DNA from 3 places in the Vibrio sp. 704 genome. Region 2 is predicted to be linked to each of the others. Evidence: riboswitches for the same ligand, from Rfam matches in the RefSeq annotation. Region 2 holds a riboswitch; each other region holds the start of a gene.
The links. A riboswitch is a leader RNA that binds a small molecule or an ion and turns the genes downstream of it on or off. The one in region 2 is predicted to bind thiamine pyrophosphate.
Positions count from the first base shown of each region.

Region 1: linked by a shared signal. The riboswitch ahead of thiC (phosphomethylpyrimidine synthase ThiC) and the one ahead of thiD (bifunctional hydroxymethylpyrimidine kinase/phosphomethylpyrimidine kinase) in region 2 are both predicted to bind thiamine pyrophosphate.
Region 3: linked by a shared signal. The riboswitch ahead of thiB (thiamine ABC transporter substrate binding subunit) and the one ahead of thiD (bifunctional hydroxymethylpyrimidine kinase/phosphomethylpyrimidine kinase) in region 2 are both predicted to bind thiamine pyrophosphate.

Region 1 covers NZ_JAWOUH010000031.1:34,038-37,297, forward strand. Annotated here, with positions in the region: gene thiC (phosphomethylpyrimidine synthase ThiC) at 1-1,715, opposite strand, end outside; TPP riboswitch at 1,879-1,977, opposite strand; gene crcB (fluoride efflux transporter CrcB) at 2,038-2,421, opposite strand; gene R7R24_RS23415 (multicopper oxidase family protein) at 2,545-3,260, opposite strand, start outside.
Region 2 covers NZ_JAWOUH010000002.1:477,217-480,476, forward strand. Annotated here, with positions in the region: partial or broken gene R7R24_RS06035 (ABC transporter permease) at 1-351, opposite strand, end outside; gene R7R24_RS06040 (ABC transporter ATP-binding protein) at 410-1,165, opposite strand; gene thiD (bifunctional hydroxymethylpyrimidine kinase/phosphomethylpyrimidine kinase) at 1,155-2,012, opposite strand; TPP riboswitch at 2,110-2,217, opposite strand; gene R7R24_RS06050 (TldD/PmbA family protein) at 2,529-3,260, shown strand, end outside.
Region 3 covers NZ_JAWOUH010000006.1:63,833-67,092, forward strand. Annotated here, with positions in the region: gene thiP (thiamine/thiamine pyrophosphate ABC transporter permease ThiP) at 1-575, opposite strand, end outside; gene thiB (thiamine ABC transporter substrate binding subunit) at 653-1,645, opposite strand; TPP riboswitch at 1,718-1,854, opposite strand; gene R7R24_RS10930 (flavin prenyltransferase UbiX) at 1,892-2,530, opposite strand; gene mpl (UDP-N-acetylmuramate:L-alanyl-gamma-D-glutamyl-meso-diaminopimelate ligase) at 2,536-3,260, opposite strand, start outside.

The sequences.
Region 1 (3,260 bases), on a different contig from region 2:
TTTCCAGACTCTTGAGGCAAGGTTTCATCATGGAAAGCACGAGCGGTATCTGGGTCGAGCGACAAGTTAAATTGGTCTTCCCAACGGAACTCGAAGCGAGCTTTAGAAAGCGCGTTATCACGAACTTGTGCACCAGGGTGTCCCTTCGCTAAATCAGCGGCGTGCGCAGCAAGCTTGTAAGTGATCATGCCTACCTTCACGTCTTCTTTGTTTGGTAAGCCAAGATGCTCTTTAGGAGTTACGTAGCAAAGCATTGCACAGCCATACCAACCAATCATGGCAGCGCCGATGCCTGAAGTAATATGGTCGTAACCAGGAGCAACGTCAGTCGTCAGCGGACCAAGGGTATAGAAAGGAGCCTCATGACAGTGCTCTAACTGCTCTTCCATGTTCTCTTTGATCATATGCATTGGAACATGACCAGGGCCTTCAATAATCACCTGTACGTCGTATTCCCACGCAACCTTGGTCAATTCGCCAAGAGTACGAAGCTCTGCAAATTGCGCTTCGTCGTTAGCATCGGCCACCGAGCCAGGACGCAGACCATCACCGAGAGAAAGTGCGACATCATACTTAGCACAGATTTCACAGATCTCTCGGAAGTGGGTATATAAGAAGCTTTCTTGGTGATGCGCTAAACACCATTTCGCGATGATAGAGCCACCACGAGAGACGATGCCAGTAACGCGTTTTGCAGTCATTGGCACATAACGAAGTAGTAAACCGGCATGGATAGTAAAGTAGTCAACGCCCTGCTCTGCTTGCTCAATCAGGGTATCGCGCATCACTTCCCAGTTAAGGTTTTCCGCAACACCATTCACTTTCTCAAGCGCTTGATACATTGGTACGGTACCGATCGGAACCGGACTGTTACGTAGAATCCACTCGCGAGTTTCGTGGATGTTACGTCCAGTAGAGAGATCCATAACGGTATCTCCACCCCAACGTGTCGCCCAAACGAGCTTCTCTACTTCTTCCTCAATCGAAGAAGTGACCGATGAGTTACCGATGTTGGCGTTCACTTTGACCAAAAAGTTACGTCCAATGATCATTGGTTCGGATTCTGGGTGGTTAATATTGGAAGGGATAATAGCGCGACCTTCGGCGACTTCTTTGCGCACGAATTCGGCGGTAATATCTTTTGGTAGGTTCGCTCCGAAGCTTTGACCCGGATGCTGTTGATTCAGCACTTCATCGCGATACTTGGCACGCCCCATGTTTTCACGCAGCGCGATATATTCCATTTCTGGGGTAATAATACCTTTGCGAGCATAGTGCAATTGAGTCACACAATGGCCATCTTTGGCACATCGAATACGTGGTAGATTTCCGTAACGAAGATCGTCTAGCGTTTCATCTTCTAAGCGCTCTTTGGTGTATACCGAGCTTACTTCATCAAGTAGCTCAGTATCGGCACGCTCTTCAATCCACCCTTCTCTCAGCTTAGGTAAGCCGCTATAGAGGTCTATGGTGTGCTCTGGATCTGTGTATACACCCGACGTATCGTAAACGCGTACTGGCTCATTAGGTTCGAATATAGGCGCTTCTTTTGTGCCTCCAATAAGGCTATCAGCGAGTGATATCTCACGCATTGGCACACGAATATCTGGACGTGAGCCTTCTACGTAGACTTTGCTTGAATTGGGGTACGGTTGTACCGAGAGTGTATCAATGAACTGTTTTGCTTCCAGTCTCGCTTGTTTGCGACTCGACATAGCATTTTTCCTTGCTTTGTTATACTAGATAAAAAGTAATTGGATAAAAATGCTTGGCGGATAGATGCGACAAGAGGAGTCAAATTAAGGCTAGTTAAAGCTTACGATATTTGCCTGTAACAACATTCGACTTTTGATAGGTCAACCAGAAAGAACTCCGGTGTGAATATCTTCTCTTGTTCCCTTCGCAGATTCTAATCTGATCAGGTTCAACGGATCCCGAATTAACGGTCTCAGCCTTATGGCACTCCGACAAGTGATGTCAGTATATAAAAACGGCTTGGTGAAACCAAGCCGACCTGTTCAATTTTTAACTACTTTGCTAGCTGCGCATCAATAATTGAAAGCCAATCCACGCCGCTGAAATACTTAACACGACATTCAACAATACGTTCAACCCCATCTTAAAGAAAGCGCCCTGCTGCATAAGCAAAACATTATCCATCGAGAAGGTGGAAAACGTCGTTAGTGCGCCTAAAAAACCCAAGCCAATCACTTGTCGCCAAGGTTCCGTTGCCAAAAGTTCATTATCGAAAGCTGCTATCAATAAGCCCATCATAAATGAGCCAACAACGTTAACGGTTAACGTACCATATGGAAAACCACGCCCCAATAAAATGACACAAAGTTCAGAAATTAAGTAACGAGAACATGCACCAAATGCACCACCCAATGCAATAAAACCCAAAACGGATAGTTGTCCCATAATTCCCCCAGAAAAGTTAATGGCGACATTGTAATCAAATTTACGGCAATAGTGATTATACAATCTTAGAATTCAGCAAAGTATAGCGCTTAAAACTTATCAAGATTTTAAAAGTTACAGGAGTCACTTTACTTCAATGTACCCCATCAAACCCGTCTTCATATGTTCAATTACATGACAATGGTACATCCAACGCCCTGGGTTATCTGCAACAAATGCCGCTTTCGCACTGCCGTTTTTTCCAAGTAAGACCGTATCGGTATGAAACGGTTCGTCGAGTTTTTTTCCATCTAACTCAAGAACCGTAAATGTGTGTCCATGAAGATGAATAGGATGATGATATTGGGTGACGTTCTTTAGGTTGAAGATATAGGTTTTTCCCATCTCCAATGTTGAAAGCGGCGCTGGAATATTATCTTTGCTCATTCCCTCCCAAGCCCGTTTGTTCATCAGCCAGAATTGGGGGATCGCTTTGCCCGATTGATCAGCAGGAGTGATCGCCCCCTCCCACTCAAACACATAATCGATTTGCTCTGCATTTTTCAAATCGAGAGCTGGCACAGGGTTGAGAGGTAATAAAGGCAGTTTCTGGTTGTTCGACAGGTCAGACTCAACAACGTCAAACTCGCACAAAGGGAATGGGAAGCGTCCTTTCATTTGACGCACATAAACACGTTTTCCAGCCTTTGGAGCAATCAATCCGACATCTAACCTCATTCCTGGACCAATTTTATGCTGAGTGAGCTTATAAGGCGTTTTAACAGGGTTACCATCAATAGCAATAACCCAAGCCTCTGCACCTTCAATAGCGATCGGGTAAGTAATGGTGTTATCGACAT
Region 2 (3,260 bases):
AACTTTCGATGCAATGCCGTAACCAAGCCAAAGCATGAGCACTGGCGCGATGGCGAACACAGGGATCGCTTGGCTAGCAATCAGAATGGGCAGTAACCAACGCTTGAGCGGCTCGAACATCAGCATTTGCAATGCGAACAGCAAACCCATTGATAATCCAAGCGCCAAGCCAAGTAAAATCTCTTGCGCGGTAACCCAAGTATGTTTGAGCAGGACATCGTAACGAGTGACCAATCTATCCAGCACTTCAATTGGTGAAGGTAAGATGAAGCTTGGCATATCGAATATCACCACGACCAACTGCCACAATCCCAAGATCACCGCAGTGCTGATGACCAAGCGCAGAGCCGGATGTGTCACGCTTTCTTTTTTACCAATACGTGCCGAAACGGAGTTGTACTGAGTCATATCACTCATAGTCTTTCTCCAATTGGTCCAAAATCGCTTGTTGTAGCGCCGCGCATTCTCCATCGAGAACTCGTGGAGGCGTAGAACCCGGAACAACCAAGTGCTGAGCTTGCGCAGGTGAGCCTTGCAATACATAGAGTTGATGAGCTAATCGCACCGCTTCTTGTGGGTCGTGGGTAATCAGAACAACCGTCTTATCTTTCAATAATTCGGCAGACAAGGTTTGCAACTTATGGCGAGTAACCGCGTCCAGCGCAGAGAAGGGCTCATCCATCAGAACCAGAGGCTTGTCTTGCATCAGAGTACGAGCAAGGGCAACACGTTGTCTCATGCCGCCAGAGAGCTGAGCTGGCTTAGCATCCGCGTAATCGGCGAGTCCCACTTGGCTGAGTAAAGTCAGTGCACGTTGTCTATTTTGCTCTGGTGCTTGCTCTTGAGAAAATCGAGAACTGAGGCAGACGTTGTCTAACACATTCAACCACGGTAGCAATAAATCCTGTTGAGCCATGTAAGCGATACGGTCATGCAGTGCAGCGCCATCGGTTGTGATGAGTTCGCCATGCCAGTCAACTTGGTCATCCAGTAGGCCAGCTAAGTAACGCAATATTGTGGTTTTCCCGCAGCCACTTCGTCCGAGTAATACCGTCCATTTACCGACGGGAATGGTCATGTTCATTCCTGCTAAAGTCGGTGTTTGGCTATCTTTGTATCGCAGGCTAGCATCGGAAAGCTGAATGCCAATCGCGTTAGCGAACATAAGTATGACCCGCAAAAAAGTGGTTCACAGGGCCGTGACCTTTACCGACATCCAGTTCATCAGCGTGCGCGATAGCTTGGCTGATGTACTGCTTACCAAGGTGCACCGCTTTGTGCAGATTGTTGCCTTGTCCAAGATAAGATGCGATGGCAGAAGACAGCGTGCAGCCTGTGCCATGGGTGTTTTTGGTTGGAAATCGCTTGGCGCTAATTAACTCGGCACTGTCTTGCATGATAAGCAGATCGTTGCTGTTTTCATTTTCTTCAAGGTGACCGCCTTTGAGCAGAATAGCTTTGGCTCCAAGCGCACGAAGGTCGGTAATCATATCGTTCATTTCAGATTCTGACTGAGGCATTGGCTTACCCGTCAATGCTGCGCCTTCGGGTAGGTTAGGGGTAATGATGTCTGCGAGCGGAATCAATTCTTCTTTTAAAGTGCTGATTGCCGACTGTTCCAATAATAGATCGCCGCTAGTGGCCACCATTACAGGGTCAATCACGAGGTGTTTTGGCTGGTATTGTTTAATTTTGTCAGCAACGACTTTGATGATATTGGAATCTGCCAGCATGCCCACTTTGACTGCAACGATGTTGAGGTCGGTAAATACTGCATCAAGTTGGCTCTCTACATGGTCGAGAGGAATGGGGAAAATCGCAGAAACGCCTTGGGTATTTTGCGAAGTAATCGCCGTGATTACCGAGCAAGCAAAACTGCCGGTTGCGGACATCGCTTTGATGTCGGCTTGAATACCTGCACCGCCACCACTGTCTGAGCCCGCGATGGTCAATACGATAGGGGTAGGCAAGGCTGGCGTGTGATGTGAATGAGGTTGTGATTGCTGCGTCATGGTCGCTCCTACTACAAGACGTATAGGAACTGACTTTGACCGTTGCAGATAGATCGATTTTTCGATCGCTATCGCTTACCTAAGAGGGGCGACGAAAGGCAAAGTGTGCATAGTTCCCTACGTCAGTGCTAACTGAATCAGGTTCAACGGGTCTCGAATTTCGATCTCAGCCAACACTTGTCGTGTGGCCCCCCGACTATTTCGTTCGGATGATAGCAGGACCATTGCGGAAGGGATACGTTTTTTGAGCGTAATTATAATGAGTATTCAATTATGCGAGGTGAGTGATAAAGTAAGCACCTAAATGGTTTGCTGGGTGGAATTTACTAGTGCAACGCTCTGGTGAATGAGCAGAACCTGGAATATTTAATAAATAATCGTGGTCTCGTTAAGCAAGGATTAGCACAAAACAAGGTTAAAAAACTGTTAAAATTTAACGTGTTGCCAATTTAACTTTGTTGAACTTTTTCACAGTTAATTAGGAAGGCTAAGACGATCATCGAGCAAGGAGACTTCATGCTTAATTCTGTAACAGCGAAGTCAGTGATCGATCATGCTCTCTTTTTGGGGGCTGATTTCGCTGAACTATTCGTTGAACATCACCAAACCAACACTGTCCAGATCGCATCTGGTGAAGTGGATAAGGTTAACTCGGGTATCGATTTTGGTATCGGTATTCGTCTTTTTTTCGGTCATAAGGTGCTTTACGGTTACACCAACAGCACAGATGAAGCCGAACTAAAGCGCGTAACCTCGCTGCTTGCTGCAAAAGACAAGCGTGAGCAAATCGCGTCAGCGGGTTCTTTGAATTTGAACCGCTACCCAATCCAACATGGTTGCCGCATGCCGCTAAGTAAGGATGCTAACCTAGATTCAAAAATCGCGTTTCTATTGAAAGTTGACCAAGCCGCACGTGCTGAGAGTGAGCATATCAGCCAGTTTATTGGCAGCGTGCTTCAGCGCGAACAGCAAGTGTCTATCTTCAATTCAGAAGGTCTACACGTTGACGATACTCGTCACTACATCCGAGTTGCTGGTAATACTGTCGCTCAAAAAGGTAATGAGCAGTCTTCTGGTATGGAAGGTCCTGGTGCTCTTGCTGGCTGGGAGTTCAGTGAACAGCTTGATGCGAAAGAGCTAGGTCAAACTATCGCGCAACAAGCGTTGGTAAAACTTGGCGCTGATGCTTGTCCATCGGGTGAAATGCCAGTGGTAATTGGTAACGGCTTTGGCGGCGTTATCTTCCAT
Region 3 (3,260 bases), on a different contig from region 2:
GCAAAGCTGGTAAAGCACAACATAAACACCAACCCACAAACGTGGGGAAGCTGCTGCATTAAACGCGGCCATTCTACCCAGCGAAACTTATTCCAATGGCTCATCCCAAGATGCGCGCAAAGCTTATGCTGCTCGGCAGGAATAGACTCCAAGGCTTGCAGAAGCAATCGCGCCGCGTAAGGTAAATTAAAGAACACATGGGCGAGTAAAATGCCGTTCAAACCGTAAATAGAGAATGGCAGTTTAGTGTCGAAACTTTGCAACCACTGCGCCAACAAACCACTGTTGCCATAAATCGCTAACAGCCCAAAAACACCAACCAAAACCGGCAAAACCAGTGTCGATGCAAATAGCTTAAGCAGTAATGATTTACCAATAAATTGGCGACGCGAAAGTGCGTGCGCTACTGGAATGGCAAAGCCAACACTGAGCAATGTGGAAAGAAAAGCTTGGTAAAAGCTGAACTTGGTGACATGTTGATAGTACGGGTCGCCCCATACCACAGACACATCAAGTGAAGGGGCTTGAACAATCAAAGCACCTAGGGCAGAAATAACAAAGGTCGCGATGATCATCGCGACCCCTAAACCTATTTTTGGAACAGAATTCAAAGGTAAAACCTATCTCATTCAGATGAGGGTGGAAACGTCAGCTAAAACGTCAATGCGCTTTGCCATTCGCGAATCCAAGACTTACGCATTTTTGCCACTTCATCAGCACTAAAGCTCAACGACTTGCTTGGAACACTCAAAGTTTCAAAACCTTTAGGTAACTCAACGTCAGTGACTGGGTACATCCAGTTACCCGTTGGCATCGCCGATTGGAACTCATCACTTAAAATGAAACTCATAAATTGATCAGCAAGTTCTGAATTTTTTGCCCCTTTCACTTTGGCGGCGACTTCAACTTGCATGTAGTGGCCTTCAGCAAAACTCGCCGTAGCAAACTTCGAATCGTTTTCCGCAATTAAGTGGTACGCAGGTGAAGTGGTGTAAGAAAGCACTAAATCGGACTCACCATTGAGGAACATAGAATACGCCTCAGACCAACCTTTCGTGACCGTTACGGTTTTGCTCGCTAGCTTCTGCCACGCTTGCGTCACATCGTCGCCATAAATAGATTTCATCCATAGCATTAAGCCTTGGCCCGGCGTTGAAGTCCGCGGATCTTGGTAAATCACTTTCAGATCGTCGCGCGTTTCCACCAGCTCTTTCATGCTTTTCGGCGGATTAGCCAGTTTCTCTTTGTTGTACACAAACGCGAAGTAGCCGTAATCGTACGGTACAAACGTCGTGTCACTCCAACCGTTTGGTAACACTGTGTTAGCCGTATCCACATTGTGCTCGGCAAGCAGACCGGTTTTCTTCGCTTCTGCCATCAGATTGTTATCCAAACCTAACACGATGTCGGCTTTGCTATTACCGCCTTCAAGACGAAGACGATTCAGGATCGACACACCATCGTCTAATGCCACGAAGTTAACGTCACAGCCACATTTTGCTTCAAAAGCTTGCTCGATTTTAGGACCCGGCCCCCAATCTGCGGCAAAAGAGTCGTAGGTATAGATGGTTAATGTGTTTTCAGCGGCAAACGCTGAAGTAGAGGTGATTGCAGCTAAGGCAATCAGATTTAGAGTGGTTTTCACTGCTCGCTCTCCATGAGTATTTCAGAGAAATAAGTTGAGCGGCACAGGGTTTGAGGCGGCTATTAAGGATTTCCAATATCCAGACTCAATTCCTACGCCAGCATTATCTGGTTCAGGTAATACGGGTCCCTAGTAAAGCACTTAGGTCTCAGCGCCCAAATGCATTGATTGACTCAATGCAAAATGGGTTTGCTCCCCGATGAGTTGGATGGATTGTAAAGGTATTTGAGTGGTTACACAATCAGCTCACGAGCGCTGGTCATAGCCCCAACGAGGCACCAAACCTTGCTCAATACCTAAGTGGTCGAGAATTCTCGCCACCATAAAATCCACTAAGTCTTCAATGCTCTTTGGCTGATGGTAGAAGCCCGGGGCCGCTGGCATGATGGTGACGCCCATTTGCGATAGCTTGTGCATGTTCTCCAGATGTAGCGTTGAAAATGGCGTTTCACGAACCACGAGCAACAGCTGCCCGCGCTCTTTCATTACTACATCAGCGGCCCGTTCGATCAAGTTGTCCGACATACCGTGTGCTATGGCCGCAACGCTTCCCGCAGAGCATGGGCAAACCACCATTTGCTTGGGTGCAGCAGAACCAGACGCAACCGGCGAGAACCAATCGTCTTTACCGCAAACGGTGATGTTATTTGGATTGCAGTTCAGGTGCTCTACTAATGCTTGCTGTGCTGCTTCTGGGCCACTTGGCAGCTTAAGATTATGCTCGGTTGCCATCACAACACGAGCTGCCGAAGAAATCAGAACGTAGACATGATAATCCGCCGCAACCAAGCATTCTAAAAGACGAAGGCCGTAGGGAGCACCAGAAGCCCCCGTTAATGCCAACGTGATGGCTTTTTTGTGAGAGGGTTGTGTTTTGTTTTGCATATCAATCAGGCTTTTTGTTTTAACTGCTCAAGAAGTTTTCCGTGAATACCACCGAAGCCACCATTACTCATGACTAGAATTTGGTCACCTGCTCGCGCACGTTCGACGATCTTGGCTACAAAGTTATCTATATCCACATCGACAAACGCTGGCTGTTTGCATTGGTCGGCAATGTCTTGCACAGACCACTCGATATTATCTGGCTGGAACAAGAAGACTTCATCTGCACTGTGTAGTGACTCTGCAAGTGTGTTTTTGTGTACGCCACGCTTCATGGTGGCAGAACGCGGCTCTAACACAGCTAGGATGCGTTTTTCACCTACCTTGTTACGCAAACCACCGACAGTAAGTTCAATTGCCGTTGGGTGATGCGCAAAATCATCGTAAACCGTCACACCTTGTTCTTCACCTTTCAGCTCTAAACGGCGCTTGGTATTGATGAAACGCCCTAATGCTTGGCAAGCAAGATCCGGAGTGACTCCAACATGTCGTGCAGCAGCGATTGCCATCAGCGCATTATCCACATTGTGGTCACCCACCAAATTCCATTCGACGGTACCAACCTTCTCGCCTTGCAACGCAACGTCAAATTTTGAGCCATCAAGCACTAATTTGTGCGCTTGCCAGCCACCATTCTCACCAGAGAACTGTTTTTCAGTCCAGCAGCCACGCTCTAATACATCCGCTAACGCCTGATCTTTTCTCGGCGCTAAGATCAATCCATTGCCCG